Dehalococcoides mccartyi CG5: one gene and its partner. The protein of the gene in region 1 interacts with the protein of each later gene in a pairwise test. Links are inferred from orthologs where the notes say so. Each region holds a gene or a part of one and is shown on either strand. Other genes may lie near its edges. The genes, in order: dnaX and X794_RS06115.

What was found.
Region 2: the proteins of dnaX (region 1) and X794_RS06115 interact in binary tests that used the Escherichia coli proteins (3 or more experiments, as listed by UniProt). The link is inferred for Dehalococcoides mccartyi CG5 from one-to-one orthologs.

Annotation. Positions count from the first base shown.
Region 1 is NZ_CP006951.1:431,453-442,713, forward strand. What follows is about bases 3,261-6,213. They hold dnaX (DNA polymerase III subunit gamma/tau), read right to left. Parts: upstream 5,617-6,213; coding sequence 3,904-5,616; downstream 3,261-3,903. Other genes in these bases: recR (recombination mediator RecR), read right to left, coding at 3,261-3,573; X794_RS02255 (YbaB/EbfC family nucleoid-associated protein), read right to left, coding at 3,595-3,894; X794_RS02265 (transcriptional regulator), read right to left, coding at 5,717-5,926; X794_RS02270 (SHOCT-like domain-containing protein), read right to left, coding at 6,008-6,213. Outside these bases: X794_RS02230 (hypothetical protein), read left to right, coding at 25-258; DNA repair protein RecO, read right to left, coding at 272-1,033; X794_RS02240 (DNA alkylation repair protein), read right to left, coding at 1,132-1,854; magnesium/cobalt transporter CorA, read right to left, coding at 1,856-2,920; more of recR, read right to left, coding at 2,959-3,260; more of X794_RS02270, read right to left, coding at 6,214-6,430; X794_RS02275 (hypothetical protein), read right to left, coding at 6,446-6,730; X794_RS02280 (DUF2089 domain-containing protein), read right to left, coding at 6,730-7,104; X794_RS02285 (tubulin/FtsZ family protein), read right to left, coding at 7,311-8,489; gap (type I glyceraldehyde-3-phosphate dehydrogenase), read right to left, coding at 8,577-9,584; X794_RS02295 (2-hydroxyacyl-CoA dehydratase family protein), read right to left, coding at 9,606-10,625; X794_RS02300 (hypothetical protein), read right to left, coding at 10,622-11,261. UniProt on the Escherichia coli protein: Part of the beta sliding clamp loading complex, which hydrolyzes ATP to load the beta clamp onto primed DNA to form the DNA replication pre-initiation complex.
Region 2 is NZ_CP006951.1:1,144,260-1,161,416, forward strand. What follows is about bases 167-4,278. They hold X794_RS06115 (DNA polymerase III subunit alpha), read right to left. Parts: upstream 3,880-4,278; coding sequence 367-3,879; downstream 167-366. Other genes in these bases: X794_RS06110 (putative signal transducing protein), read right to left, coding at 167-383; X794_RS06120 (TIGR01906 family membrane protein), read left to right, coding at 4,026-4,278. Also shown: RadC family protein, read right to left, coding at 1-151; more of X794_RS06110, read right to left, coding at 135-166; more of X794_RS06120, read left to right, coding at 4,279-4,736; X794_RS06125 (hypothetical protein), read right to left, coding at 4,827-5,243; X794_RS06130 (FmdB family zinc ribbon protein), read right to left, coding at 5,592-5,807; trpE (anthranilate synthase component I), read left to right, coding at 7,054-8,511; X794_RS06160 (anthranilate synthase component II), read left to right, coding at 8,495-9,085; trpD (anthranilate phosphoribosyltransferase), read left to right, coding at 9,090-10,115; indole-3-glycerol phosphate synthase TrpC, read left to right, coding at 10,120-10,899; X794_RS06175 (phosphoribosylanthranilate isomerase), read left to right, coding at 10,896-11,555; aroF (3-deoxy-7-phosphoheptulonate synthase), read left to right, coding at 11,549-12,571; trpB (tryptophan synthase subunit beta), read left to right, coding at 12,559-13,758; trpA (tryptophan synthase subunit alpha), read left to right, coding at 13,755-14,522; X794_RS06195 (hypothetical protein), read right to left, coding at 14,636-14,905; X794_RS06200 (reductive dehalogenase), read right to left, coding at 14,933-16,420; X794_RS06205 (hypothetical protein), read right to left, coding at 16,855-17,127; X794_RS06210 (reductive dehalogenase), read right to left, coding at 17,157-17,157. UniProt on the Escherichia coli protein: DNA polymerase III is a complex, multichain enzyme responsible for most of the replicative synthesis in bacteria. This DNA polymerase also exhibits 3' to 5' exonuclease activity. The alpha chain is the DNA polymerase catalytic subunit.

The DNA of each region.
Region 1 (11,261 bases):
AAATGTGATATAAAAGTGCTATAATTGCTGGCGTTCTGGAAAAATGTCACAAATAATACAAAATGGATAGAAAAACGTATGGATGTATCAGAGTCTATCGTCCCTATTATCGTAGGTATAGTGCAGGCGGTTTTAATTGTTGTATTGATAGCTTTGGGTATATATAGTTTGAGAAATAATAAATACGGAAAACAGTTTGAAGCAAAAGATATTCAAGCTGGTGAATCACGCGAAGAAAAGTTTATTAGCCGGGATTAGTTATCTTTTATTCTCATAAATCAGCCAAGCGGAGGCTATCCAGCCAGAGAAGGGCTTTGGGCTCTTTTTCCAACACAAAGCGGATATTGGCACGTATTGCTAGCTCCAGTTCCGACAATATCTCCCGGTTAATCTTCAGGCGGCAGATACTGGAGAAGCTGTTTTCCTGTATATAACGCAATACTTTCACCGTATTTACCGAAACAGGCATACCGATTTGGGTGTTTCGGCAGTTCGGGCAAATTACCCCGCCGCTTTCCGGGCTGTAGTAATTTATGGTCGCCTGCAGTTTTTTATGGCAATTGGCACATTCGCGGAGTTCCGGTTTGTAGCCACTACTTGCCAGAAGGTTTATTTCAAAATATTTTAAACACAATTCAGGCTGAGAGCCATTATCCAGTTCCTCCAGAGTGGAGAGCAAGAGCTGAAACATGGCAGGGTTGGCAGCTTCCTCCGGCGAGAAATGGTAAGCCAGCTCACAGGCATAAAAAGCCATGGCGGATAGTTGAAGGCTGTTGCGGATATTAAGAAAACTCTGGATAGTCTGGCTGCCGGTTATCGTATCTATAGCTTTGCCTCTGGCAAGCGATACCTCTGAGTAGCATAAAAGCTCCAGATGGCCTGAAAGTTTGCTCTTGGTCTTTCTGACGCTCTTGGCAAAGCCCTGTATCAACCCCAGATCCGGAGTAAGCAAGCTTAAAATACGGTCAGCTTCACCGCATTTTGTTTTACGGACTATTATGGCTTTGGTCTTAAAGTCATGGGGTTTGGTCATTTAAATCTGTCTTTTCGGTTTTTCTAAAGGTATTGGGATAAACTCTAGGCTTTCACTGAATGATATTATATGTTTGAGCAGAAAAGGTAAAGCCACATTCAGGCATCAGTCGGTTTTTTCCTGCTGCCGGACAAACGTTCCTGAATCTGGGGGCTTTTCAATTCACGCAAGGCATCAGTGGCTATAAATCTGGCACTTCTGGTGTTTTGGGCAAGTATTTCCTCTCCCAGAGTTATGGCCGCTTTATTCAGGCTGAGATTGCGTTTTCCTATCTGGCGGAGTGCCCAGTTAACAGATTTTTTTACATAATTGCGCTCGTCAGATGCTTCTGCCAGCAGGCGGGGGAAGAACAAGACAAATTTTTCGTCCGGGGCTTTTTTGTCATGAACTGCCAGAGCTGTCAGTAAAACAAAGCCAGCCCGTTTTACATATTCTTCTTCACGGTAGGTCCATTTCAAAGCCTGTTCGTAGGCAAAAGGGGTTTTGTACCAGAGATTGTTGCAACATAGGTCGCAGATATCCCACGAATCTATATCTTTTACCCAAGTTTCCATTTCCTGCGGGCTTACCTTCCGGCTTTCAGCAACCAAGCTGGCCATTATCCGGGCTTCGTGTATGCCTGAATCCCAGAGTAACATGGCAAGCGGGTGGTTATGTCCGGCCTGCACGATAAGGCGGCGGATATCCTTTCCACTAACCCCCAGAGTATTGGCACTGGATATGCCGAAGCGGCTCATTCCGGCCGCATTATCTGCATTTGCCAGAGCTTTCAGCTGGGTTATCAGTTCGGTATATTCCTCTTGAATTTCTATATTTGCCAATTTAAAGCCATTTCTTTCTCTTAAAAAAAGATAACAGCAGCAAAACTATGGCCAGCATGAAAATGAGTATGCCGGGATATCCCCAGCTGAGACGGAGTTCCGGAATATCAAAATTCATGCCGTATATGCCTACAATGAAGGTCAGGGGGATAAAGATAGAGGCGAAAATGGTTAAAACCTTCATGACTTCATTCATGCGGTTGGAAAGGCTGGAGAGATAAATATCTATCATGTTGGAAAGCATATCCCGATAGGTTTCACCGGTATCTATCAGCTGGATAAGGTGGTCATAAATATCCCGGAAATATACATGGCTGTTTTTATCTATCAGAGGGTTTTCTGTGCGTTCGATGGATGCAATGGTCTCTCTGACCGGCCAGATAGATTTGCGGATAAAGAGCATTTCCTTTTTTGCACCTGAAATCTGTTTGAGGGTTTGGGAAGACGGGGTGGACAAAAGCTGTTCTTCTATTTCGTCCAGATAGTCTCCGAATCCCTCCAGCAAGCTGAAATATCCGTCTACTACCATGTCCAGTATGGAGTAGAGCAGATAGTCAGATCCAAGTTTGCGAAGCCGCCCGTTGTCAGATTTCAAACGCTCCTGAATGGGGTTTAAAATATCACTCTGATGTTCCTGAAAACTAATCAGATAGTTATTACCCAGCACCAGGCTGATGTGCTCGGAACGGGTTTTTTTAAGTTCGGAGTCCCAGTATAAGGCTTTGATAACGGCAAAGAAGTAATTGCCGTAGTCTTCCAGTTTGGGGCGTTGTTCGGTATTGACTACATCTTCAATGGTAAGGGGGTGGAGGCTAAAGCATTTGCCCAGTTCCTCCACCATGGCGGTATCCTGAAGCCCGTTTACCTTTATCCAGACTATGCCTTTGGACTGTTTAATCTGAGTAATACAATCAGCCATGGTTTTTACGGGCAGAGGTTGATATGAATCCGGAGTGTAGGAGTGCAGGCTGAGGCTGGCCTTTTCTGTTTTCCCTTCGCCTATAAATACTACCGAACCGGGCAGCATGCCCGCTTTCTGGGAATACTTTTTAGATTGTCTGGTCATAGCCTTCCTCCTTTGGTGATTCAATCAGGAAAGGCAAACTAAAAGTTCTGGCGTCCCTCCATGGCTCGGCTTAAAGTTACATCGTCAGCATATTCCAGTTCTGTCCCGAAGGGTAAGCCCCGTGCCAGTCTGGTCACTTTTATACCCAGTGGGGTTATCAGCCGCGAAAGGTACATGGCGGTGGCTTCACCTTCGGTAGTGGGATTGGTAGCCAGAATAATCTCTTCTACCTGACCATTATCCAGCCGAACCATAAGCTCGTTTATACGTATGTTCTGGGAGGTTATCCCTTCGGTGGGGGAAATAGCTCCATGCAGTACATGGTAGTATCCGCGGTAGACACCTACATGTTCAAGAGCCAGAATATCCTGAGGCTGTTCAACCACGCAAATCTTATTTGTTTCGCGTTTGGTATTCTGGCAAATGGGGCAAAGCTCACTATCAGCCACGTTACAGCAAATGCGGCACTGGCTTATCTGGTTTTTTATATTGCGGATAGTGTCTGAGAGGGAAATAACCTGATCTTCAGGTGCCCGCATAAGGTAAAATGCCAGACGCTGGGCGCTTTTCGGGCCTATACCCGGCAGTTTGCCCAGTGAATCTATCAGCTTGTTTACCACACCGGCCGTAGACGGTAAAGAAGTGTCCTTCAAAAAAATCTCCTGCCGAACTTTTTACATAAGACCCGGAATTTTGACATCTCCTATAAGTCCCTGCATCTGCTTGGAGCCTTCTTTTTTGGTCTCTTCGTAAGCATCATTGAAAGCTTTGGTAAGGGCATTTTCCAGATCCTTGGGTTTGGCCGGATTGATAATTTCAGATGAAATACTGAGGGACAGCACTTTTTGCTGGCCGTTCATCTTTATCTTGATAGCACCCTTGGCGCTTTCAGTCTCCACCACTATTTTTGCCAGTTCCTTCTGAGCTTTATCCAGCTTAGACTTAAGCTCCATGGCTTGCTTAATCATGTTCATGTTCACGTTTTACTTTTCCTCCACTGATATAATCTGGGCGCCCAGTTTCTGAGCTTGTTTTACCAAATGGTTGGTTTCGGCTTCAGATATGCATACCAGGGTGCATGTCTTGCCTACAAAATTTGAAATAAGTTCTGCAGTCACCTTACGGTTTTCCAGTTCTTCAATCTTGTCCTTGTGGTACTTGTATTTAAAGGACAGGGTGACTATATTTTTATCCATAGAAACCGGGCGGACACCGGCACTGCGGAGTATGGCCACTGCCGCTGACCGTTTTAGATTGTCCGGTGCCTGATCCAGTATGCTTTTCCAGCTGACTTTAAGCTGTTCTATTATATCCCCAGCTCCAATAAGCACTTTTTCTTCCTCTTTGGGCGGGGCAGGGGCGGTGTATTTGGGTTTTTCCTCAATCGGAATAGCCGCTCTGGTAAGTTTGGGTGCAGATTCCTTAGTGTGAGGCTTGGGAGTAGCTGCGGTTTCTGCAGATGTATTCGGTTTAGTTAAGGTTTCCGTTTTGGGTTCTTTGGTGGGTATATTATTAGATGCTGCTGTCTTGGGTGCTTCTAACGGAGCAGGTTTATCAGCTTTAACAGCCGGTATTTCGTCTTTGGGTTTATTTGGAAGCGGTACGGTATTTTCATCCAGAGAAGCGTCTATCAGTGCCAGCTCAAAGCTCAGGCTGGAAGCCGTATCAGATGAAAAATCCAGCTGGCTGAAGGCCTTTATAGCTTTGGTAATATTCTCCAGATTGGTTATACCGGAGACTTTTTGCAGGGCTTTTTTCTCATCAGCGGTCAGTTCCAGACTGCTTTCCGCTCCGCTGTTTACCAGCATAATCTGGCGGAGGTAATCCAGCAGTTCACGGCGGAACTGTTTTAAATCAAGCCCGTCTGCCAATACAGCGTTAAGGGTTTTAAGCCCGTTTTTAATGTCTTTTTTAAGTATATTTTCTGCCAGAGCTTTTATGCGTTCATCTCCGCTGATACCCAGAGCCGCCTGTACCTGGGACAGGCTTATTTCTGCTCCGTAAGTGGTGGCTATCTGCTGGAGCAGGTTTTCACCGTCACGGAAACTGCCTCCAGCCGAACGGGCTATCAGTTTCAAGGCCTCCGGCTCAACATTTATACCCTCTGCCAGACTTATCTTGCCCAGCTTGCGGGTCATATCCACCAGAGATACCCGGTGAAAATCAAACCGCTGGCAGCGGGACATGATGGTGGGCAAAACCTTGTGGATTTCAGTAGTGGCAAGTATAAATATAACCCTTGGCGGTGGTTCTTCAAGCGTTTTCAGGAGTGCGTTTGAGGCACTGTTGGAAAGCATATGGACTTCATCTATGATATAAACTTTGTAATTTGCCAGTGACGGGGAATACTGAACCTTTTCTTTTAGTTCGCGGATATCGTCTACTCCGGTATTGGAGGCGGCGTCTATTTCTATTATATCCATGGAACTGCCCTCGGTTATGGAAAGGCACATGGGGCAGGTATTGCAGGGTTCACCCTTGCCCTGATTGGTGGTGCAGTTTACTGCCTTGGCTAAAATACGTCCGGTACTGGTCTTGCCTGTACCTCTGGGGCCGCAAAAAAGGTACGCCTGAGCAATACGCCCGCTTGAAAGGGCGTTTTTCAGAGTGTGGGCAACGTGTTCCTGGCCGACAAGGTCAGCCAGAGTTTGGGGACGCCATTTGCGGTAAAATACCTGACAGGTCATATCTGCCATATTATACCCTAAAAATGTTATTCTCCAAAGCAATTTCGGGCAGATATTTAGCTAGGGGTTATTAAAAACCCCTGCCAGTTTATCCGTCAGGGGTTGATACTTATAAAAGGGTTTGAGTTTTAACAGTCTTATTTCTATAAACAGGCGATCTGTCTTCGGTATCAGGAATGGGTTGGGTAGTAATATAGTCGATAATGCGGTTGCCGGTATTTACCATGTATTCACCCAGCCGCAGCATTAAGGGGCGTCTGGGGCTCGCAGGGCGGGCAGGGCGGGCAGGGTGCAGACGGCGGTAATCTTCTGCCTGCACCCTGTACTCTTTATTCAATTCGCAGTTGTATAAGTAATATATTTCAAACATTATTTATGCGTGTATCAGTATTAGTCAGGTTTATTCGGTAAAGACCTTTACCTTGCTCCCTTCGCTGTCCACGTCCACCTCCATCTCTGTCATGGCCTCAATAAGGGGTTCTATGTCTTCTTCGCGAAGGTTCTTAAAGTCAAAATTGACCCCTTTTCCCTTTAGGTTGTGGTCTATTTCATTGGTGGCATCTGCCGGTAGTATGGAAGCCAGCTTGATTCCGGCTCTCAGCAAAGCCATAGGAACACGCACATTGACCTTGGCGTTTTTGTCTTCATCCGTGCCGTTTATTATCACTCTCAGGTACTTGGGGGAACCCTTGGGAGTGGCGGTGGCAATTGAGCCGGGTTTTTCGCCTTCATTACCCAAAGCTCCCAGTAGTTTATTGGCTTCATCTACCGTTATTTTGCCTTCAGAAAGCATTTGCAGTATTTTTTTGGTGTTTTCAGACATTTTAAGTATTCCTCTTTAGATAAATTGTATTTTTATATGAGTATTTTTATCCTGGATATCTGCATTTATCCCCCTCAGGGCACACCATACCCGGTAAAAATAAGGGCCGATAAGTAACAGGAAACGGCCTCTGCCGCTTGCCCATGTCAGCAAAATGGCCAGTAACATGAACGGTGCAAGTACAATCATAAGTGCCAGTACAATGGGATAGACCAGGAATAACGGCAATATAAGCGGGAAACTTCTGCCATGCTTGCCGAATGGTATTCCCACCCAAAGCAACATCGGTGGCCAGTACATTATCTTTGCAACCTCCTTAGAGCTTCTTCGACCGAGATTCCGCCTTTTTCCAGCTCTGTCAGTACATTATCATCTTCATTGGTCTTGGGTGGTGCGGGGAAGTTTTCAATAAAGTTGAAATTTGCACCTATCCGCTGGAGGCGGTTTTTTACGGTAGGGTAACTGATGCCGAAAAACTTCTCCATATCTTTTATAGAGCCGTGGCATTTTACAAATGCCATTACAAATACCTGGTCTTCAGCGGAGAGTCTGGCCAGATTAGGCAAATCAAAGCTGCCCTCAATGGCAATGCCTGAAGATACCAGTTTGACCCGCTCAACAGTCACAGGTGCTCCCTGAGTGAGCTTGGTCAGTTCCTGCCAGTCTTTAACCATATTAAGTACCTCCGGGTAGTTATTTAACTTATGCCAGTATTATATGTCAGAAAATTAAGAAAGTCAATATGTATATTAATAAAATTAATAAAACAGGCGATAAATATTGATAGTGTTTATTTGGCTGTAAGGAGAGTAGTGCCCAGACAATAAAAAACCGGCCTCAGAATTTCCGAAGCCGGTTAAATGCAGTGGTGTTTTAGAGGCTATTCAAGCAGGGAAGGAATATCTCTGCTGAGTTCATCAATATCACGCCGCCTGTCCGCCAGGTCGGACTGACGCTGTTTGATAATAGGCATCATGCTGGTGGAACGGTTATAGTAGTAGCGTACCCGTTCCAGATCAGACAGCTCGGAGAAGATAACGGTTACGGTCATGGTATCTTTTTCACGGGGATAGTCACCGTTGCGGATAATGGCATTAGGGGCCATCTCTCGCAGCCAGTCGCCCTGTTCCTTTATGATATCCATGTTTATTTCTTTGGCAGGGGCGGAAATCAGGAAAAGCGCCCGGCCGGCATCACGAGGGTCAATTTTCAAGGAAAGCTCGCTTACAGCTTCATCCATAGCCCGAATACCCTTGTAGTTGGAAACGCTCTTCATGCGGAAATGGTCAGTCTTGTCAAAAGGCAGGGTCAAAGTGCGAACACGTGCCTTGCCGTGACCGATAACTGTCCAGCCCGAAATGGTCTGGATGATATCACCGGCGTCCATAGTCTTGGCACCGATGTATTTAGCATTTTTTTCTTCACCGGCACACAGCAAATCCCAGAAGGGTTCAACTATGAGTGAGTTTATCTTGGAAAGGTTGTAGCGGAGTGAAAAGTCCTTGCGGACATAACGCTGATTTTCTACCAATATAACCGCATCTGCTACCGAGCTGATGGATTTCAGGCAGACGGCGGTATTGTATACAGTGCGTTCTTCAGTTTTTTCCTCGTGTTCAAAAGGCATGGCTATCAGGGCATAAACCGGTTTGTCCATATAGCGCTCTTTGATATGCTGGGCAATAATGGAAACAGCACCCGAACCGGTACCGCCGGCGGCACCGGCAATAACCAGAAAACCGTCTGCATCATAAAAACGCTTGGTGGTGCGCAGGGCATCTATTACCTTATCGGCATCTGCTCTGGCTATTTCAGCACCCAGCTCGTTTATTTTACCTACTCCATGCCCGCCGGTTTTACGCCCGCCGATAAGTATGCGGTGCTGGTGGTCAGGCTTGATGGTAACCAGACCGGAAAGGTCAGCCTGGTCTGTGTTTACGGCAAAGACTCCCGGGCAGATACTTACGTTTCGTTGGGAGCGTGCTCTTTTATCCATACGGGCAAACTCATCCGCTATGCGGCTGCCGCATTGCCCAAGGCCTATTACAATTAATTTCATTTTGTCCTCCGTTAATCGGGCTAAATTCTAAACTATTAGCTTTAGCATGTCAACAACTTACGTTTAGCTATTCTCAAGTTATTAGTTTTATTTTTTTGCAATATAGGCTATCAAATCTCCCAGACGGGTGGAATAGCCCCACTCATTGTCATACCATGAAAGTACTTTTACCATATTTCCGCCCAGAACCATGGTACTGGAGGCGTCTATGATAGAGCTGGCGGGATTACCCTTGAAATCACTGCTGACCAGCTCTTCTTCGCAGTACTCCAGTATACCTGAAAGCTTGCCTTGGGAGGATTCTTTGAAAGCGGCATTTACTTCTTCTACTGTTACATCTCTGGCCAGTTCACCCACAAAATCCACCAGTGAGACACTGGCTGAGGGTATGCGGAATGAAATGCCGTCCAGTTTGCCTTTCAGTTCGGGCAGGACCAAAGCTACCGCTTTGGCGGCACCGGTAGTGGTGGGGATGACATTTACGGCGGCGGCTCTGGCCCGACGGATATCCTTGTGGAACATGTCCTGTATTTTCTGGTCATTGGTATAGGCATGACAGGTGGTCATGAAACCTTTTTTAACCCCGAATTTGTCATGGAGCACTTTTATAAGAGGGGCAACACAGTTGGTGGTGCAGGAGGCATTGGAGATAATGCGGTGAGTATTGCAGTTATATTTGTCTTCGTTTACACCCATGACTATGGTGATATCCTCACCCTTAGCCGGGGCTGAAATAACCACGGTCTTAACACTTCCGCGGAGATGGGCAGCGGCTTTGCTGGCATCAGTAAACAGACCGGTAGATTCAATAACCAAATCTACGCCTGCGGTTTCCCACGGGATTTGCATGGGGTCGCGTTCACTGAAAACCCGAATGGGTTTGCCATCTACTATTATGGAGCAATCATCAGATTCAACTGTACCGGCGTATTTGCCATAGGTTGAGTCCCATTTTAAAAGGTGGGCATTGGATTTATTGTCTGCCAGATCATTTACGGCTACTACTTCAAGTTCGCCGCGGTGGTACTGGTTTATAGTCCGCAGTGTAATACGCCCGATTCGCCCGAACCCGTTAATACCGATTCTGGTTACCATGTTAATCCCCCTTCGCGTAAATTATAAATTCATCTGCTTTTTGGCTTTCAGCATATCCAGAAAGGCCTCCAGCCGAGTTTTCTGATGTTGATTTAAACCGAAATCCGCATTGCCTTCCAGCGTGAGTATGGGAAGCGGCAGTTTTTGCCTTAGTATAATATCACCGATAGCCCGATGACAGAAAGCCTGAACGTAATGGATTATGCCGTCTATCTTACGCTCCGCAAGCTGGGTCTGTATATCCCTAAGGCGATATTCCATAGGGTAGGGGTAAGTATAGGCGGTGTAGGATTGCGAAATATCAGCGCCGCCATCCGGCAGACTGAACTGCCGCTGAATTTCATTAAATACCACTCTGGCTCCGTTTTGCTCAAGGTAGGGGTAAAGCTCCTCACCGAATACCGAAGGCACTCCCAGATAAGCCAGGCGCAATTCGGTCGCAGGGTAAGGGGTGCGGGTCTGGACTGTGTTCAGCAGTTTTTGAATTTCGGCTTGGTACTTTACATAATCACCGTTAAAGTCTGAGCTGGATACCAGCCAGTAGTGGTTTTCAAAACCCGAGACCTTATTATCGGCATAACAGAGATAGTCCAGCTTATGTACCAGTTCTCTGGCGGGTAAAAGCCTTTTTCGCCATTCATCAGCCGCTTCCAGAGTAGTGCCCAGCCTGAGGGCTAGTTTAGCAAGAGAGGCTTTTACTTCTGCGGGGTCAGGTTCGGTGGGGAAGTCAAAGGGAATGGTGCGGATGCCTTTCAGGTTTAAAACTTCCCTGAGCATCTGGGTATTTGAGCAGTCACCGCTGGTTACGCAGATAACCTCGCTGATGCCCTTATCAAGGCAGACGCCATAGATGCCTTTTATCCAAGCGCAGCAGTTTAAAGGGAAGCCGTCTTTTTCAGCCAGACGGATAAGCCTGTCAGACTTGGGGTCTGAAACAAAAATATTATTCAGATCCAGCGGGCTGTAGCCTGCTGAAAGGAGTATTTCTATGGGTACAGTGGTAGTGATGCCGATATATTTATTTTGTCCGTTATTTTTCAAAACAGCTCACAGCTCAGGAAACGTTCTTTGTCCCATATGGTATCCAGGATATTTTTAAAATTTATCCGGTCAGAGACCACCGCCAGTTGGTAGCGGGCGGGTGAACCGGCATTAGCGGGCTCTTTGTGTACAACATGTTTATAGCCCATGTCTTTAAACCCTGCCAAATAGAGTCTCAGAAGCCGTTTGCGGGCTTCTTCGGTATTTATGCGTTTAGTATACCAGTCTTGGCGGATATCAATCCATTTATCATGCCCGAAAAAACGGCTGATGGAGTCCTGACAATCCAGCCGCCCCAGGTTACGTATCAGCGACATCTCCAGCGGCAGCACCAGCAGCATATCCGGTTTGCGGCCGTCTTTGTCTATCCCCCTGAGTGCCAGCTTTTTCAGGCTGGAGAATCGCAGGTGGTGAAAGCCGGGCGGTTCCAGCAGGATAAATACGGCCTCGCTTCGGGGGAAACTGTCCAGCACTTTTTGCAGGGTTTCTTCGTTTATTAAGCTGCCCGAAAGCACGTCTGCACGGGCGGGCAGTAAGGGTTTTCTCAGGGCTGCCAAGGCGGTTTCGCTTTGGGCCAGCAGTACTATCTGGTTGAAAAAGCTCTCTTTCCCTTTTAATATATGGCAGGCTTCTCTG
Region 2 (17,157 bases), 710 kb from region 1 along the record:
AAGTAAGCAGTAGCTCCACCACTTCATAATCATTCAGCCCGTCCAGACCGGCCTTTAAAAAACGCTCACGCAAACGCTGGCGGTGCCCTTCATTAGGGTTAGCCGGGGGATTGGAGGAGGGGGTCTCATCGGTCTTATTCGGCAGACTCATCCGGTTCTTCATTCTGTATCTGCAAATCCGCCAATATTTCTTTGGCCTGAGTAAGGTGTTCCTTTAAAACATACAGACTTACCGGCAACATGGTCACCCCCAGATACGAAAATACATGCTGGGCTCCCAGAGTGGACGGAATACCCTCCCCCTCCAGAAAACCCTGCCACATCTCAGCTATTATCTGGTTCGGGGCTATGCCCGCCAGTTCCAGTTTATCCGCTTGGGGCATTATTCTCCAACCTCACATTGGCACTGCCCACCAGGGCAGCAAGCTTATTTTTTAGCTCCGGACAATAGTATACCCAGATATCAGGCATTTTCAATATGAAAACCCTCTCGTGGTTGACCACGCACAACCGTACTTCGGTTTCACCCGTATATTGCCGCAGGGTTTCCACTACCTCATTCAGACAGTCAATATCCCGTTCCTCATTTTCAGTTTGCTGGATACATACCACCAAACGCTGCAGTTGGGGAGCCGGAGGCTCTTTTTCCTCGGACTTTGGCTGGGGGGCATTTATAAATACCGGTGCCGCTTTCTTCTCTGTTTCCGGCTGGTACCGGCTTACTTTTTCGGCATGAATTGATACCCTGTCTCCACGAACCACAGCTTTACCTTCCACTAAAAGAATATTCCCCTCTTCCCAGAGGGCCTTGGTTGCGTTATAAACTTTCGGCCAGGCGGCTATTTCCACCCGTCCTACCAAATCTTCAATTTCGGCCATAACAAACGGTTTGCCTTCGCGGGTGGCCGAAACCCGCACCGAAGCCACCATACCCGCTACTGTAACCAGCTGATTGTGGAGTTCCTCATCTATCTGGCCGCACAGGGCGGTAGTTACCTCCAAAGCCGAACTGGCATAGGGGGTAAACGGATGCTCAGATATAAATATACCTACCAGCTCTTTTTCCCACTGGAGTTTTTCACGGGTGGTAACCGGTGATTCTTCAAGCTCCAGATTAGTCATGGGTACGGGTGATTGCTGGCTGAAAAGGTCAAACATAGTAGTCTGGTTTGAATCTTTCATCTTCTGCTCCCGCTGAGCCAATGAAAGTATATTCGGCAAATTGAAAAAGAGAGTTCCCCTGTCACCCATATTATCCAAAGCCCCAGCCTTAACCAGACTTTCCATCACCCGCTTGTTAAGTGATGAACCCTCGGCCCTGCGGCATAAATCCTCCACAGACAGATAGTCCCCGTTGGCTTTCCTTTCGGCCACAATAGGCTCTACTGCCGCCACACCCACATTCTTGATAGCCGCCAGCCCGAAGCGGATTTTTTTAACCCCGCCTTCGGCTTGTTCTATCTCAAAATTAGCCCCGCTGCGGTTAATATCCGGCGGCAATACTTCTATCCCCATATGGCGGGCTTCGGTAACGGCGGTTACCACCTTTTCGGTCACGTCACAAAAAGCCTGAAGATAAGCGGTTATATATTCCACTGGGTAATTAGCCTTGAGGTAGGCTGTCTGATAGGCGATAAGGGCATAGCTGGTAGCATGGGCCTTGTTAAAGGCATACCCGGCAAAAGGTTCAACCAGAGCAAATACCTCATCGGCTATCTCACGGGTATAGCCGTTTTTCATGGCCCCGTCCACAAAATTGGCTTTCTGCTTCTGCATAACGGCGGCAATCTTTTTACCCATGGCCTTGCGGAGTATATCCGCCTGCCCCAGAGTATAGCCGGAAAAGGTCTGGGCTATGAAGAGAACCTGCTCCTGATAGACAATAACCCCGTAAGTTTCTTCCAGCAGGGGTTCAAGTGCGGGGTGTGGATAGGTGATAGGCTCAAGCCCATGCTTGGATTTGATAAAACGGGGTATCTGCTCCATAGGGCCGGGGCGGTATAAAGCCACCATAGCACCAATATCCGAAAACACTGTCGGTTTCAGTTCTTTGATATAGCGGCGCATACCCGTACCTTCCAGCTGGAAAACACCCACTGTTTCGCCGGCTGCCAGCAGTTCAAAGGTCTTTTGGTCGTCAAGGGGTATGGCCAAGGGGTCGATATCCTGTCCGGTGTATTCTTTGATTACCGCACAGGCCTTGCCCAGTATATTCAGGTTGACCAAACCCAGAAAGTCCATCTTGAGCAAACCTATTTTGGCTATGTCTTCCATGGTGTACTGGGTCATGACCAGCCCCAGATTATTCTCCTTGCTGAGGCGCTGCAGGGGTACATGGTCTGTCAAGGGGTCTTTGGAAATGACTACGCCGGCAGCATGGGTGGAAGCATGACGGGAAAGACCCTCCACCTTGCGGGCGGCATCCACCAGATTGCGGACAACGGCATCTTGATTGTACATTTCCTTGAGCTCGGAGCTTTCTTCCATAGCCTTGTCCAGAGTCATGTGAGGGGAGAAAGGTATAACCTTGGCTACCCTATCCACATCGGCATAGGCCATGCCAAGTGCCCGTCCCACATCCCGCACGGCCGCTTTTGCCCCCAGCGTACCAAAGGTAATAATCTGGGAAACATGGTCACGCCCGTACTTGCCGACAACGTATTCAATAACCTCCTCGCGGCGGTCATCCTGAAAGTCCATATCAATATCAGGCATTTCCTTGCGTTCAATATTCAGAAAACGCTCAAAAACCAGTTTGTATCTGATGGGGTCAAGGGCGGTTATGCCTAGACAGTAAAGCACTATGGACGAAGCGGCACTGCCACGGACACCATAATACAACCCTTTTTCTTTTACAAAACGGATGATATCCCAGGTAACCAGAAAGTAATTGGCAAACTCGGTGGTTTTGATAACATCCAGTTCGTACTTCAGGCGGTCAAGTATCTCCGGGCCGGCATCAGGGTAAAAAACTGGCAGTCCTTCATAGCACAAGTCTGCCAGATACTCATCAGGGGTTTTGCCTTTGGGTATATCTATCTCCGGCAGGTGCAGACGCCCGAAGTCCAGGCTGACATTGCACATCTCAGCTATTTTGGCGGTGTTTTCAATTGCATCAGGTATATCTTGATAGGCTTCCGCCATTTCCTGAGGGGATTTCAGGTAAAAATATTCCCCCTCCATCTTCATCCGCTTTTCGTCACTGACCAGTGCATTTGTGCCTATGCAAAGCAGCAAATCATGGTAGGGGGCATCTTCCTTGTCCAGATAGTGGGTATCGTTGGTAGCTACCAAGGGAATATCCAGCTCCCGTGCCATAGGTATAAGGACGCTGTTTATCTTTTCCAAATCAGGCATGGGGTGGCGCTGGATTTCTATATAGTAGTTTTCAAAAGTTTTCTTGTACCACAGGGCGGCTTCTCTGGCCTCATCATAGCGGTTTTCCAGTATCAGGCGGGGTACTTCACCCGACGGGCAGGCCGAAAGGCAAACCAGCCCTTCTGAATATTTCTCAAGCAGTTCTTTATCTATACGGGGTTTGTAGTAAAAGCCCTCCAGATGCGAACGCGAGCTAAGCTGAATAAGGTTATGGTAGCCCTTGTTATTTTTAGCCAGCAGTACCAGATGGTAGTAGTTTTTGTCTGCCGCAGTTTTGGCGGTGCGGTCACCATATGCCAGATAAAATTCGCTGCCCAGTATGGGTTTTATGCCTGCCTCTTTGGCTTCTTTGTAAAAACGGGGAATGCCATGCATAGTGCCGTGGTCAGTAATAGCTAGTGCCTCCATGCCAAGTTCCTTGGCGCGGACTACCAGCTGGGAAATACGGCACATGCCGTCCAGCAGGCTGAATTCGGTGTGGACATGAAGATGACAAAACATAGCTTTTCCTAAGGGCAGATTATAACACAGCCCTGCCATTTGAGGTATGCAGGTGAGAAGGCATTTCAAGGCTTAAAACAACCTCAAACAGACAACCTCAAGGTTTGAAGGTGCATTTTTCGCAGATAAGAGTGTAAAATACAGCCATGAAACCAGAATTGAAAAGATTTTTATATAATGTCTGGAAAACCTTAGCCATACTCCTTATCCCACTGATAATACTCACCCTGACCCTGAGTATACTTATAAACTGCCAATGGCTGTATGAAAAGGGTTTTGAAAAGTACGAAATCAGCCAGAAAACCGGCTTTACCCCCGTCCAGCTGGAAACAGCCGCATCTACCCTTATCAGTTACTTTAACAACGGCGAGGAATATATAGACCTGCAGCTGGAAAAAGACGGGGTAGACGTAACCGTATTTAAAGAACGGGAAATACTGCACTTAAAAGATGTAAAGGGGCTTGTCCGCCTGAATTATCTGGCTCTGGGCATCTGCCTATTACTTGGCGGAGGATTTTTCCTTTACCTATACTTGAAAAAACAGGCCGGGCGGGTAAAAGAAGCCGGCATAGTGCTTATTCAGGGGGGAATGTTCAGCCTTTTGTTATTAGGCGGCATCGGGCTTATAGCCATGCTGGATTTCCAGACTTTCTTCACCCGGTTGCACCTGCTTGGTTTCAGCAATGCCTTCTGGTTGTTAGACCCCGCCAAAGACTATCTGGTAATGTTTTTCCCCAGAGGGTTCTGGGAAGACAGCACCCTTGTGCTGGGCATTTCAATCGGGGTATTGGCAGTCAGTCTTATGGCCGGCGGTTGGCTACTAAGAAAACCTGCCAGAAGTGACCTGCCTTTTTAATAGCCAAACGGCGGTAAACCCCGCCGCTTCTTTTCAAGATGCTACATTGCACACCTGTGATAAACAATACAGAACTTCAGTTCTAGCTTACTATGCCTTACTGACAGTCAGCAACAGGCGGTACTGGTCTTTGGTAATTTCTGTACCAGCTGCAGGGTAGGGAGTAACGTTAAAGCTGAATTTATAAATGCCGAAATCAGCTACCGCATCTCCTCCGGCACCTCTTTTAACCATGTAAAACTTGGTCTTTTCGCCGCCAGAGTTAATCTCCAACTGAACCATCACTTCACCCGCCCAGATACACTGGACACCCTCGGGGCAACGGCTGTCGGATACTACCCCTACGAATTTGATAATCAGATCTTCGCCGGCTATGGCACAACTCTGTCCAGGGGGGAAAGAGATAGACTGGTCAAGCCCTGCCGTAGGAGTGTCAACGGAACAGGCCGAAAGGGGTAAACCTAGCATCAGCAAACCGGCAAATATAGTTAAGACTCTCTTGCGCATATTTTATCCTTTACCTTTCCGGGAAACACACCTGAAGACAGTCTGAAACACTCTGAAAGCTCAAAGACATCCGGTGCACCAGCGGCAGAGTAATTTTCAGACATATCTGTTTCCCTCTATCTTATAACGATAAACGGAACTTGCAGATAGCCGCTTATAAAAAGTACCTGCCAACCGCAAGCTAAATAAATACCCGCTTAAGCACCGTACAGAGTAAAGGCAATAGAAAATCCGGATCTTTTACTAAAAACAAAAACCGACACAATACATTGCTGGCTGGGATAGGCAGATGAATTATGTCGGCATTTGCCGGTCAGCTTTAACGAAACACAGTTTCATCAACCGAATTTAGTGGCAGCCGGAACAGCTGGAACAAGAACCGCTTGAACAGGAACCGCCGCCGCTTCCGCAGGAACCGGTACCTCGGCAGGCAAAACCTGAAACGCCTCTGGCAGAGGGAGTTTTGCATTCAGGGCAAAGAGCTTCCTCATCAGCCTTGCTGGTAGAGCGGATGTCTTCAAATCTGGTTTTGCATTTTGGGCATACATATTCGTAAATTGGCATTTTTATCTCCTACTAAAATTGTATCGTCAAAAGAGCTTAAAGTCAACGCTTACCTGACATAACTATATATCCCAGATGTAGTTGGCCTCAATAACAGTTTAAAAACTAAATATTGTCCAAGACTCTAAAATTTTCAAAATAAATCCTGCCGCTAAAAGCAGATACTCCTGAAGCTGGATTGACACTAGTCTATCCCAATAAGTATAATCTAGCGGCTTAAGTTGTCCAGATAACCCTGATCAACTGGTGACTTGACAGGCCGAAGTGGCGGAACGGCAGACGCGCTACGTTCAGGGCGTAGTACCTGTAATAGGTGTGAGAGTTCAAATCTCTCCTTCGGCACCATACCGGCGCTTGTAGCTCAGTTGGATTAGAGCGCAGCCCTGCGAAGGCTGAGGTCGTGGGTTCGAGTCCCACCAAGCGCGCCATATTTCTTTCGGGCGGTTAGCTCAGCTGGTTAGAGCACCTGCTTTACACGCAGGGGGTCATAGGTTCGAATCCTATACCGCCCACCATTTTTTGAACGTGAAAAAGCCCCTTTGACTTAACTGTCACGGGGGCTGTTTTTATAAATGGCACTAAACAACTGTCACCGGCTACTATACATGAATTGTTATCTGCTAAAACTGAGATGAAGTATCGTTATACGTATAACTGGTGTTATAATTTCACCGGTATATCAGGCATTATTCAGATAACAGGAGAGAATTTGATTATGGACACACTGGGTTTTATTTTAGCAATACTGGGCATTATGGTGGCAATTTCCTTACTCTATGTCTTAAATTTATCTGCAAAAGCTTTAACAATTTACATCAACAAAAATAAAAAATAGTAAAAAGTTAAACCCTCCCGCTTAGCCAGTCCCGCAAGAAACTCCGGCAATAACGTAACCAAGATAACATTGACAAAGACATTTTTTATATTGTAATATTGTTTTACAGACTAGGAATGAGATTAGTAGGTCTAAAGCGAAGCTCAGAGAGCCGGGCAAGGTGAGAGCCGGTGCTAGCGCATAGAACTGAATGGACTCAGGAGTCGCAGGCCGAAAAAGGAAACTTGAGTAGGTTTTGACGGAAGGGCACCGTTATCAAAGCCTAGGGTATCGCTCTGAGAAATCCGGGCCGCACCCGAAAAAAGATATTCCTGTATTTTTTGCAGGGATAATTAGGGTGGCACCGCGAAGGTTAATCCCTCGCCCCTAAAAAGGACGAGGGATTTATTTTTTTGCGAGGTGCCCGTTAAAATGTATTACCCATCTTTAGCCGAAGTAAAAAAACTGGCCGCACAGGGCAACCTGATACCCATCTCTTGTGAGATTATGGCCGACCTTGAAACCCCGGTTTCCGCTTTTCTGAAAATCAAAGACAGCCAACATTCTTTTCTGCTGGAAAGTGTGGAAGGCGGGGAGCGCGTAGCCCGATATAGTTTCATCGGCACCAACCCCTATAAAGTGCTTACAGCCTATCAGACAGATACCGTTCCTCCTCTAACCCAAGTTGAAAATGAACTAAACAAATACCGGGTAGTACCGGTGGGGGATTTGCCCCGTTTCTGCGGCGGGGCGGTGGGTTTTCTGGGCTACGAGGCAGTTACCCGCTTTGAGGAGTTGCCCTCGCCATCGGCTGACCCCCTAAATCTTCCGGAAGCAGTCTTCATGCTGGTTGATACCATGCTGGTTTTTGACCACATCAGCCATTCCATAAAAGTACTAAGCTATGTCCATACCGAACAGGATATTGAAACGTCATATAATCAGGCTATCCGGAATATAGAAAATCTGGTTAACCGCCTTAGAAAGCCGTTGCCCGAAACCTCCCCAAAATCTACCGCCGCAAGTATCCCCGAAATGAAATCCAATTTCAAACAGGCGGATTTTGAGGGCAAGGTATCCAAAATAAGAGATTACCTTAACTCAGGCGAAGCTATTCAGGTAGTTTTGTCACAGCGTCTGTCCAGACCCACCTCCGCCCATCCCTTTGACATCTACCGTGCCTTGCGTTCAGTAAACCCTTCACCATACATGTACTATCTGGATTTCGGTGATTTCCAGATTGTGGGCGCCTCGCCGGAGGTACTGGTACGGGTGGAAGACGGCGAGGTTATGACCCGCCCTCTGGCAGGCACCAGAAAACGGGGCAAAACCCAGAAAGAAGACGCCAGGCTTGAGCAGGAACTCCGCCATGACGAAAAAGAGTGTGCCGAACATATCATGCTGGTGGATTTGGGACGAAACGATATCGGGCGCATAAGCCAGCCGGGCACAGTCCGCATAACCGACGTCATGGATGTGGAACGCTATTCCCACGTAATGCATCTGGTTTCCCACATTCAGGGCAAATTAAAACCAAACATTACTCCGTTTGAGGCTTTGCAATCCTGCTTCCCGGCAGGCACAGTCTCAGGCGCACCTAAAATACGGGCTATGGAAATAATAGCTGAAATGGAAACCGAAAAGAGAGGCATTTATGCCGGGGCAGTCGGATATTTTTCTTATTCGGGCAATATGGACATGGCTATAGCCATACGCACCATGGTTGTCAAGGGAGGCATTGCCCATGTCCAGGCAGGCTGCGGCATAGTAAGTGACAGCGTACCCGAACATGAGTATCAGGAAACATTAAACAAAGCTCAGGCTTTGCTGAAAGCTCTGGACAGGGCAGAAAATCAGGCATCGGAGAAACCGCATGTTATTACTAATTGATAATTACGACAGTTTTACCTATAACCTTTTTCAGTATTTTTCCGAACTGGGGCAGGAGGTTAAGGTAGTCCGCAATAACAAGGTTACCCTTGATGCCATAGAAGCCCTAGGTCCTGAATATATCGTGATTTCACCCGGACCATCTTCACCCCTTCAGGCAGGGGTGTCCAATGACATTATCCGCCATTTCGGCCCCAGACTGCCGATCCTCGGTATATGTCTGGGTCACCAGTGCATCGGGCATACCTACGGGGGGATTGTCAGACAGGCAGACCGGATAATGCACGGCAAACAGTCTCTGATACAGCATAACAACCGGGGTATTTTTAAAGGTCTGCCCAAAGGGTTTCCCGCCATACGTTACCATTCCCTTATAGTTGATAAACCGACCCTGCCGGAGTGTCTTGAAATAACCGCCTGGACAGATGACGGCACCATTATGGGGCTTAGGCACAAAGAGTACCCGGTTGAAGGCATACAGTTCCATCCCGAATCATTCAAAACCGAATGCGGCAAGGAGATTTTGGGCAATTTTCTGAAATACTATGCACCTGTATCAGGTAAAAGAGAGTAAATAAATGATTAAAGAAGCCATCGGGTCTTTAGTTCTGGGTAAATCTCTGACTCTTGAACAGTCTGCCTCAGTCATGGACGAAATCATGGAGGGAAAAACTACTCCTGCCCAGATTGGGGCATTCCTGACTGCTCTCAGGGTCAAGGGTGAAACCGCCGAAGAGATAGCCGGTCTGGCAAATGTCATGCGGGCAAAGTCTACCCGTATATCCACCAGCACTCCGGTACTGGACATAGTGGGCATTGGCGGGGACGGGATAAACACGTTTAATATTTCTACCACCGCCGCCTTTGTTATATCAGGAGCCGGCATAAAAGTGGCCAAGCACGGCAACCGGGCGGCAAGCAGTATGTGCGGCAGTGCCGATGTGCTGGAAGCACTGGGCATAAAAATAGATCTAAATGCCGAACAGGTAAAAATATGTATAGAGCAAATAGGTATCGGGTTCATGTTTGCCCCGGTTTTTCATCCCGCCATGAAATTTGTAGCCCCTTCCCGCCGTGAAATAGGCATCCGCACCGTGTTCAATATTTTAGGTCCACTGACTAACCCGGCCAGTGCCCAGTACCAGCTTATCGGCGTACCTGAAATAGGGCTGGGTGACAAGATTATTTCAGCCCTCTGCCACATGGATATCAAGCATGCTCTGGTGGTACACGGCCTGGACGGCATGGACGAAATGTCTATCAGCGGAGACTCTGTTATCTGGGAACTGAAAGACAAAGAGATAATCAAATTTCGCCATACGGTTTCACCCCGAGAAATGGGCTTAGAACAGGTTTCCCTTCAGGCTGTCAAAGGGGGTGCGGCAGAGGAAAACGCACTTACCCTGCGGGCCATACTCTCAGGTGCAAAAGGGCCCAAACGGGATGTAGTTCTGCTGAATGCGGCCGCCGCCCTGATGGTGGCAGACAAGATTGACACCATTGCCGAAGGTATCTCTCTGGCCGCAGAAATAATTGACAACGGGCTGGCACTTAATAAGCTAGAATCTTTGATTAAACTCAGCCAGTCTTTGGCAAGCGGGTAAAACCATGATTTTGGAACGTATTGTCACCGACAACCTGCCTGATTTGGAGCGGAGAAAAATGCGGCTGCCATTAGCAAAACTGCAGGAATTGGTACTGGACATACCCTATCCACCCATTGACATGGCCATGAAGCTTAAAGGGCGGCAGGTCAGGCTGATTGCCGAGGTAAAAAAAGCCTCTCCGTCAAAGGGTATAATCCGCTCGGATTTTGATCCGGTGGATATTGCCGGCATATATGCCCGAAACGGGGCTTCCGCCATTTCGGTTTTGACAGAAGAACACCATTTTATGGGAAGCCTTGACAACCTGAAGAAAATACGCGAATCAGGGGTGGCATCAAAGCTGCCGCTTCTCCGTAAGGATTTTATCCATGACCCGTATCAGGTATATGAATCCCGCCTGTACGGGGCAGACGCTATTTTGCTGATAGTAGCCATGCTGTCTCCCGAAAGGTTACAGGAACTGCTTTCACTCAGCCATAAGCTGGGCATGAAATGTCTGGTGGAAGTGCATACCCGGTCAGAGCTGGAAATAGCTTTAGAGAGTAATGCCCGGATTATCGGCCTGAATAACCGTGATTTGCATACGTTTAAAATAGACCTAACTGTAACCGAAAGGCTTCGCCCCCTGATACCCCCTGAGTGCATAGTTGTCAGTGAAAGCGGCATTCAGACCAGAGCAGATATTTCCCGTCTGGAAGAACTGGGAGTAGATGCAGTGCTGGTAGGAGAAGCCTTAACAGCCTCGGTTGATATTGCCGCCAAAATGAGGGAACTGCTGTGATTAAGACTAAGATTTGCGGCTTGACAGAGGTTGGACAAGCCTTGGCCACAGCCCGGACAGGGGCTGACTTTGCCGGAGTGGTATTTGCCGAAAGCAAACGGCGCATCACCACGGAGAAAGCACTTGAGATAGCCGAAGCCCTGAAACCACTAAACCCAAGACCGATGCTGGTAGGCGTCTTTGCCAACCAGACGGCAGAAGAAGTAAACCGGATTGCCTCCGTCTGCCGTCTGGACAGGGTACAGCTAAGCGGTAACGAAAGCTGGGAGTACTGCAATCAGGTAAACCTGCCGGTTATCAAGGTTATTCACGTTGCTGAAAGCACTACCGCCGAACTGGTTATTCAGGAAATACAAGCCGGGCTTAAAGCCCTGAAAAAAACGCCCGTATTCCTGCTGGATACCCATACTAAGGCCTTATTCGGAGGCAGCGGCCAAAGTTTTGACTGGCAGATTGTAAAACAGGTCTCTCTGAAATACCCCGTCATGGTGGCCGGCGGGCTCAATCCGGAAAACATACAGGGATTTATAAAAATAGCCAAACCATGGGGAATAGACGTTGCCAGCGGAGTGGAAACAGACGGGATAAAAGATACAGCCAAAATACACCTTTTCATTGAACGGGTGAAAGATGCGGATGGTAACCGGATATGTTAGTAATAATGAAAAACGATGCAACTCAGGAACAGATAGATAACGTCATCCGTGAGATTACGGATGCAGGCTACCGGGGCATACCCATACCGGGTGACCACCGAACCGCCGTCTGCATAGTGGGCAATCAGGGTATGGTGGAGGAAAGCCCTTTTCTGGCACTGGAAGGTGTGAAAGAAGTATTGCGGGTGACCAAGCCCTATAAACTGGTCAGCCATGAAACCTGCCCCAAACCGACAGTTATCCGTCTGGGAGAGGTAGAAATAGGAAACGGCTGCAAACCGGTTATCATTGCCGGACCTTGCTCGGTGGAAAGTGAAGAACAGACCCTCCGGATAGCCCTTCAGGTAAAAGAGGGCGGTGCCAAGCTCTTCAGGGGAGGGGCATTCAAGCCCCGCACTTCACCCTACAGCTTTCAGGGTTTGGGCAAAGCCGGCCTCAAAATTCTGGAAAAAGTACGCTCTGAAACCGGACTGTTTATTGTTACCGAAGCCACCGACTCTGAAAACCTGAAGCTGGTTGAAGCCAGCACAGATATTATCCAGATTGGTGCCCGAAACATGCAAAATTACTCTCTGTTACGCCGGGCAGGCCAGACAAAAAAGCCGGTCATTTTAAAACGGGGGCTGTCAGCCACTATTGAAGAACTGCTGATGGCAGCCGAATATATAATGGCCGAAGGCAACACTCAAGTTATTTTGTGCGAACGGGGTATCCGCACCTTTTCGGACAATACCCGCTTTACACTAGACCTAAGCGCCATCCTGTCCGTCAAGGCCTTAAGTCACCTGCCCATTATAGTAGACCCCAGCCATGCCGCCGGACGCCGTGATTATGTTATCCCCCTGTCCAGAGCAGCCATTGCAACAGGGGCAGACGGACTGATAGTAGAAGTCCATTCAGACCCGCCCAGCGCTCTGTCTGACGGAGCGCAGTCTTTGTATCCGGAACAGTTTTGCCAATTGGTTAAAGAGGTGGAATATTTAAATATGCTGGGAGTAGAAAAATGCCTAAAGTAGATAGCACCGGTAAACCGGGGTATTTCGGCAAGTATGGCGGGCAGTTTGTACCTGAAATACTGGTGCCAGTCCTAAACGAACTGGAACAGGCTTATGAACAAGCCAAAAAAGACGAGTCTTTCCAGTCACGCCTGAAATCCCTTTCAAACACCTTTTCGGGGCGGCCCACTCCGCTGTATCTGGCAGAAAGGCTGACTGAACATCTGGGGGGTGCCAGAATTTACCTGAAAAGGGAAGACCTGGCCCATACAGGTGCCCATAAAATCAACAACGCACTCGGTCAGGGGCTGCTTGCCTTGCATATGGGAAAGAAAAGGGTAATTGCCGAAACAGGGGCGGGGCAACACGGGGTAGCCACCGCAGCTGTTTGCGCCATGCTGGGGCTGGAATGCATTGTCTATATGGGCGAAGATGACATCAAACGTCAAGCCTTAAACGTATTCCGCATGAAGCTGATGGGAACGGAAGTCAGAAGCGTATCTTCGGGCAGCCGTACCCTGAAAGACGCCATCAATGAAGCTATGCGTGACTGGGTAAGCAACCCGGAGACCACTTATTATATAATCGGTTCGGTGGTCGGCCCGCGCCCTTATCCGGCTATGGTACGGGATTTTCAGGCAGTTATCGGGCAGGAAACCAAAGCCCAGTCCTTAAGACAGCTGGGAGGACTACCTGACTGCATTGTTGCCTGTGTTGGCGGAGGCAGCAATGCCATGGGTATTTTCTATGATTTCATACCGGACCAAAGCGTACGTCTTATCGGGGTGGAAGCTGCCGGCAGCGGCATCCGCACCGGCAAACATTCGGCCACCCTTAGTGCCGGCAAGGTGGGTATACTCCACGGTGCCATGTCATATCTGCTTCAGGACGAACACGGACAGGTGATTGAAACCCACAGTATTTCGGCCGGGCTGGATTATCCCGGCGTAGGCCCTGAACACAGCTACCTGAAAGATAATAAGCGGGTGGAATATGTTTCGGTCACAGATGAAGAAGCCCTGAACGGCTTCAAACTGCTATGCTCGCTGGAAGGGATAATGCCTGCTCTGGAATCTTCCCACGCCATTGCCCATGCCCTGAAAATAGCAGGCGGCATGCCGAAAAACAAAAATATAGTCATAAACCTCTCCGGCAGAGGGGACAAAGACATGGATATTGTTCAAAAAGCAATGGGGGTAAAGATATGAGCCGTGTCAGTGATGCATTCCAAAAACGAAAATCTCTTATAGCTTACATAACAGTCGGCTACCCGGATATTGAAACCACCCTGCGGCTGGTGCCTCTGCTGGAAGAAAACGGGGTAGATATTATAGAGCTGGGTATTCCCTTCTCAGACCCGCTGGCAGACGGAGTTACTATTCAAAATGCCAGTTATCAGGCACTCCAGAACGGGGTGACGCCTGAAGTCTGTTTATCTGTTGCCGCCCTGCTCAAAGAAAAAATCTCCATACCCATGGTATTCATGGGTTACTATAACCCCATTTACAATTACGGACTGACCAAGTTCTGCCAAAAGTGTGCAACTGCGGGTGTAAGCGGATTTATTATTCCTGACCTGCCGCCGGGAGAAGCCCAAGACATAGACTTTGCCGCCACAGAAGCCGGCTTGGATATAATCTTTCTGTTAGCCCCCACCAGTACCGACGAACGGATTAAGCTAGTTGCCGCCAAATCACGGGGGTTTATTTATCTCGTTTCCCACTCAGGCGTTACCGGGGCAACTGCCAACTTGCCGGCTGATTTGAGCAGTTTTGTAAACAGGGTAAGGAAAACCGCCCGCCAGCCTCTGGCAGTGGGCTTTGGTATTTCAACCCCCGAACAAGCCCAAAATATCTCAAAATTTTCCGACGGGATAATAGTAGGCAGCCGTATCCTGCAGCTTGTCCAGACAGACCCTTCACTTGAAAAAGTAGCCACATTTATCAGGCAACTCAGACAATCATTAGACTAACCGAAAAATCTGCTTTATGCTGAATAATTTCGGCTTGCTAATCTTTAAAAACCGGGGGATAGCAACAGGGGAGGTTTAACCTCCCCTGTCAGACACCGATAATGCAGCCGGTACTAGGCTACTTTTTTGTGACGGATGACAAGCTGCCAGTCAAGCGCAGCCAGTATCAGAAAAATGATACCGAATATCAGGGCTCCCATCCAGGCTGAAGTCGGTTCGTTTTCTTCAAGCGAACTGAAATAATGCTGGACGGTGGCAAAGAGTGAAGCTACTGCCAAAAACCCGATAATCCATTCGTACCACTTTATACCAAGCTGCCGGCGGATAAGCCAAACAACAAACAGAGTCAAGGCGACTGCTACTGCCAGTCCTACGAAAAACATGCTTCCTACCTCCAATTCCTTAAGCTATTAGTAACTGGTGTCAATACCGTAGGTGAAGTCATCCATATCCCACCACTCTTCGGGGTCTTTCCGCCCGTAATCCATAGCTTTTTCCATATTTGTAAAGAAGCTATTTAAAAGCGGGGTATTGGCAACTGTGCCCTTAACCACAGCATGCAGGAATGAATCCGGTTTGCTGTTGAAGGGGCAAGTGCCCTGACAAGTGGGGCAGTGAGGACAATCTGCGGTATTGGTTCGCCAGCCCTCAAATGTGCCCTGCTGAATGCCGGACTTGGCTGAAGCCGGGTTTTCCCAGGTGGGGTCACCCTTCTGGATAAGCCCGAAAGGACAAGCATCCGCGCAAATACCGCAGGTTTTGCAGAATTTGTAGGCACCAAAGTCTATGGGCGGAGTGGGCAGCAAGGGCAGGTCGGTGATTAACGCCCACATAGCCCGGTTAGTTACCCCGTATTTGGGAGTAATAGTGGGTGAAGACATACGGCCATGTTCGCCCATGCCGGAAAAAGCCGCCAGAGGGCTGGTAAGGTAACCCTTCATTCCCGGATTCAAGGCCTGATAACCCAAACCGCGGATAAATTCCTGAATCTGCACACCTACCTTGGGCAGGCGGGAATAAGAATACCAAACAGCATAGTTTTCAGTTATACCAGCCTGGCGACGAGTGCCCTCGAGAGATTGTCTGGCACTCCACATCAGTACCCACTTGCACTTGCGGGGGATAACCATCTTGGTTGTGGTCTCATAAGCTTCCTCTACGTCTTCAATAACCAGGTCTTTACCACCAATTTTAGAGTGAAAAAACTTCAAAATATCGTCATCAAGTTCAAGGGCTGCCACATCCGAGCCGCCAAAGAATCTAATGGCAGAGCGGCAGGTTTTAAGGTTTTCTTCGGGAGTACCCTGCCAGACCGGAGCCCCGAAAACCTGGGGACGGGTAGTAGTATCCAGCTGAGGCCCCAACCACGGAGTAAAGGTAGGGCTGCCGCCGGCCGCCATAATAGCCGCTTGAACATTAATCCTTTTACCGCCCATTTCCATATTGCCGGGCCAGGCACCCATCATCATAAATTTGGAAGCATTGCACAGGGCGGTGGTTCGGGTATCTCCCATACCGGCATAGCCCGGAGTCCAGCCCGGAAACTCCTTGGCCATAGCATCATAAAGAGTCAGGGCCATTTCAGGGGTTTCAAGGTCAGTGGAAGTACCGCCGACAACGCCGGCTTTTGTGAAATCAGCTACAGTGGGTCTGGGTAAAGTCTTAAACGTGCCCGCATGGCGGGTAATTTTGGGCCAATCCATTGGTACGGTAGGATTTTTGAAATCCCTTTCCTTTACCCACCAGGGATTTTTATTGATACCGATTGCCGAAGATGTGACCTCATCCAAATCGTGGAAAACGGGGGCGGCAGCGCTCAAAGTACCCAAACCTGCTCCGACTACCCCAAGGCTTTTCATAAAATCACGTCGCGAGAGTGTGGAATGGAAATTAGACATTTTTCAATTTTCCTTTTACCAATATTTAGTCTTTCCTATAGCCACCTGGTCTTCCCCGAGAGCCAACTTACATACAGCCTCCTAACATATATTTGGTATATTGCTAGTATACGATTATAGTATACGATTATAGTGGCCGCAGCATAGGTAGTAAATAGGACTAAAGGCCTAGTCTTTCTAAGCATTTAGTATATTTCTAGCAGAATATAAAATAGAAAACCCTGTACGGTACATCCATATAACTAATATTTGAGTTTATATCTACCAGGATATTGGATAACGAGCGTATACAGATATCAGAAAAAACTACCAAATATCAATGAGGCTATATAATCCATAACCTAAACGCCAACAGCTATATCAGGCCTGGGCAAAAACCAGAGGGGGAGACCCAGGTCTCCCCCTCTTTTAATCAATACACGGGTAATTGAGATTCAGGCTTTCTTTATACGCCTGGCAGCCAATTGCCATGAGATTGCCAGCAGAATAAGGCCGGGCAATCCGATAACCAGCAGGAACATAGAGGCTGCTTTGCTCTCCAATTCATCCAGACTGCCAACAAAATTCTGGATGGTAAAGAGAATCAAAGCCATGCCGATAATCCCTATCAGCCATTCATACCAGGTAAGACTGAAATTACCCCGTTTCATCAGCCAAACAAGCCCAAGCAGCAGGGCACCGATAATTAAACCAATAATAAGCCACATATTTTCACTCTCCTATAATGCATTGGGGTT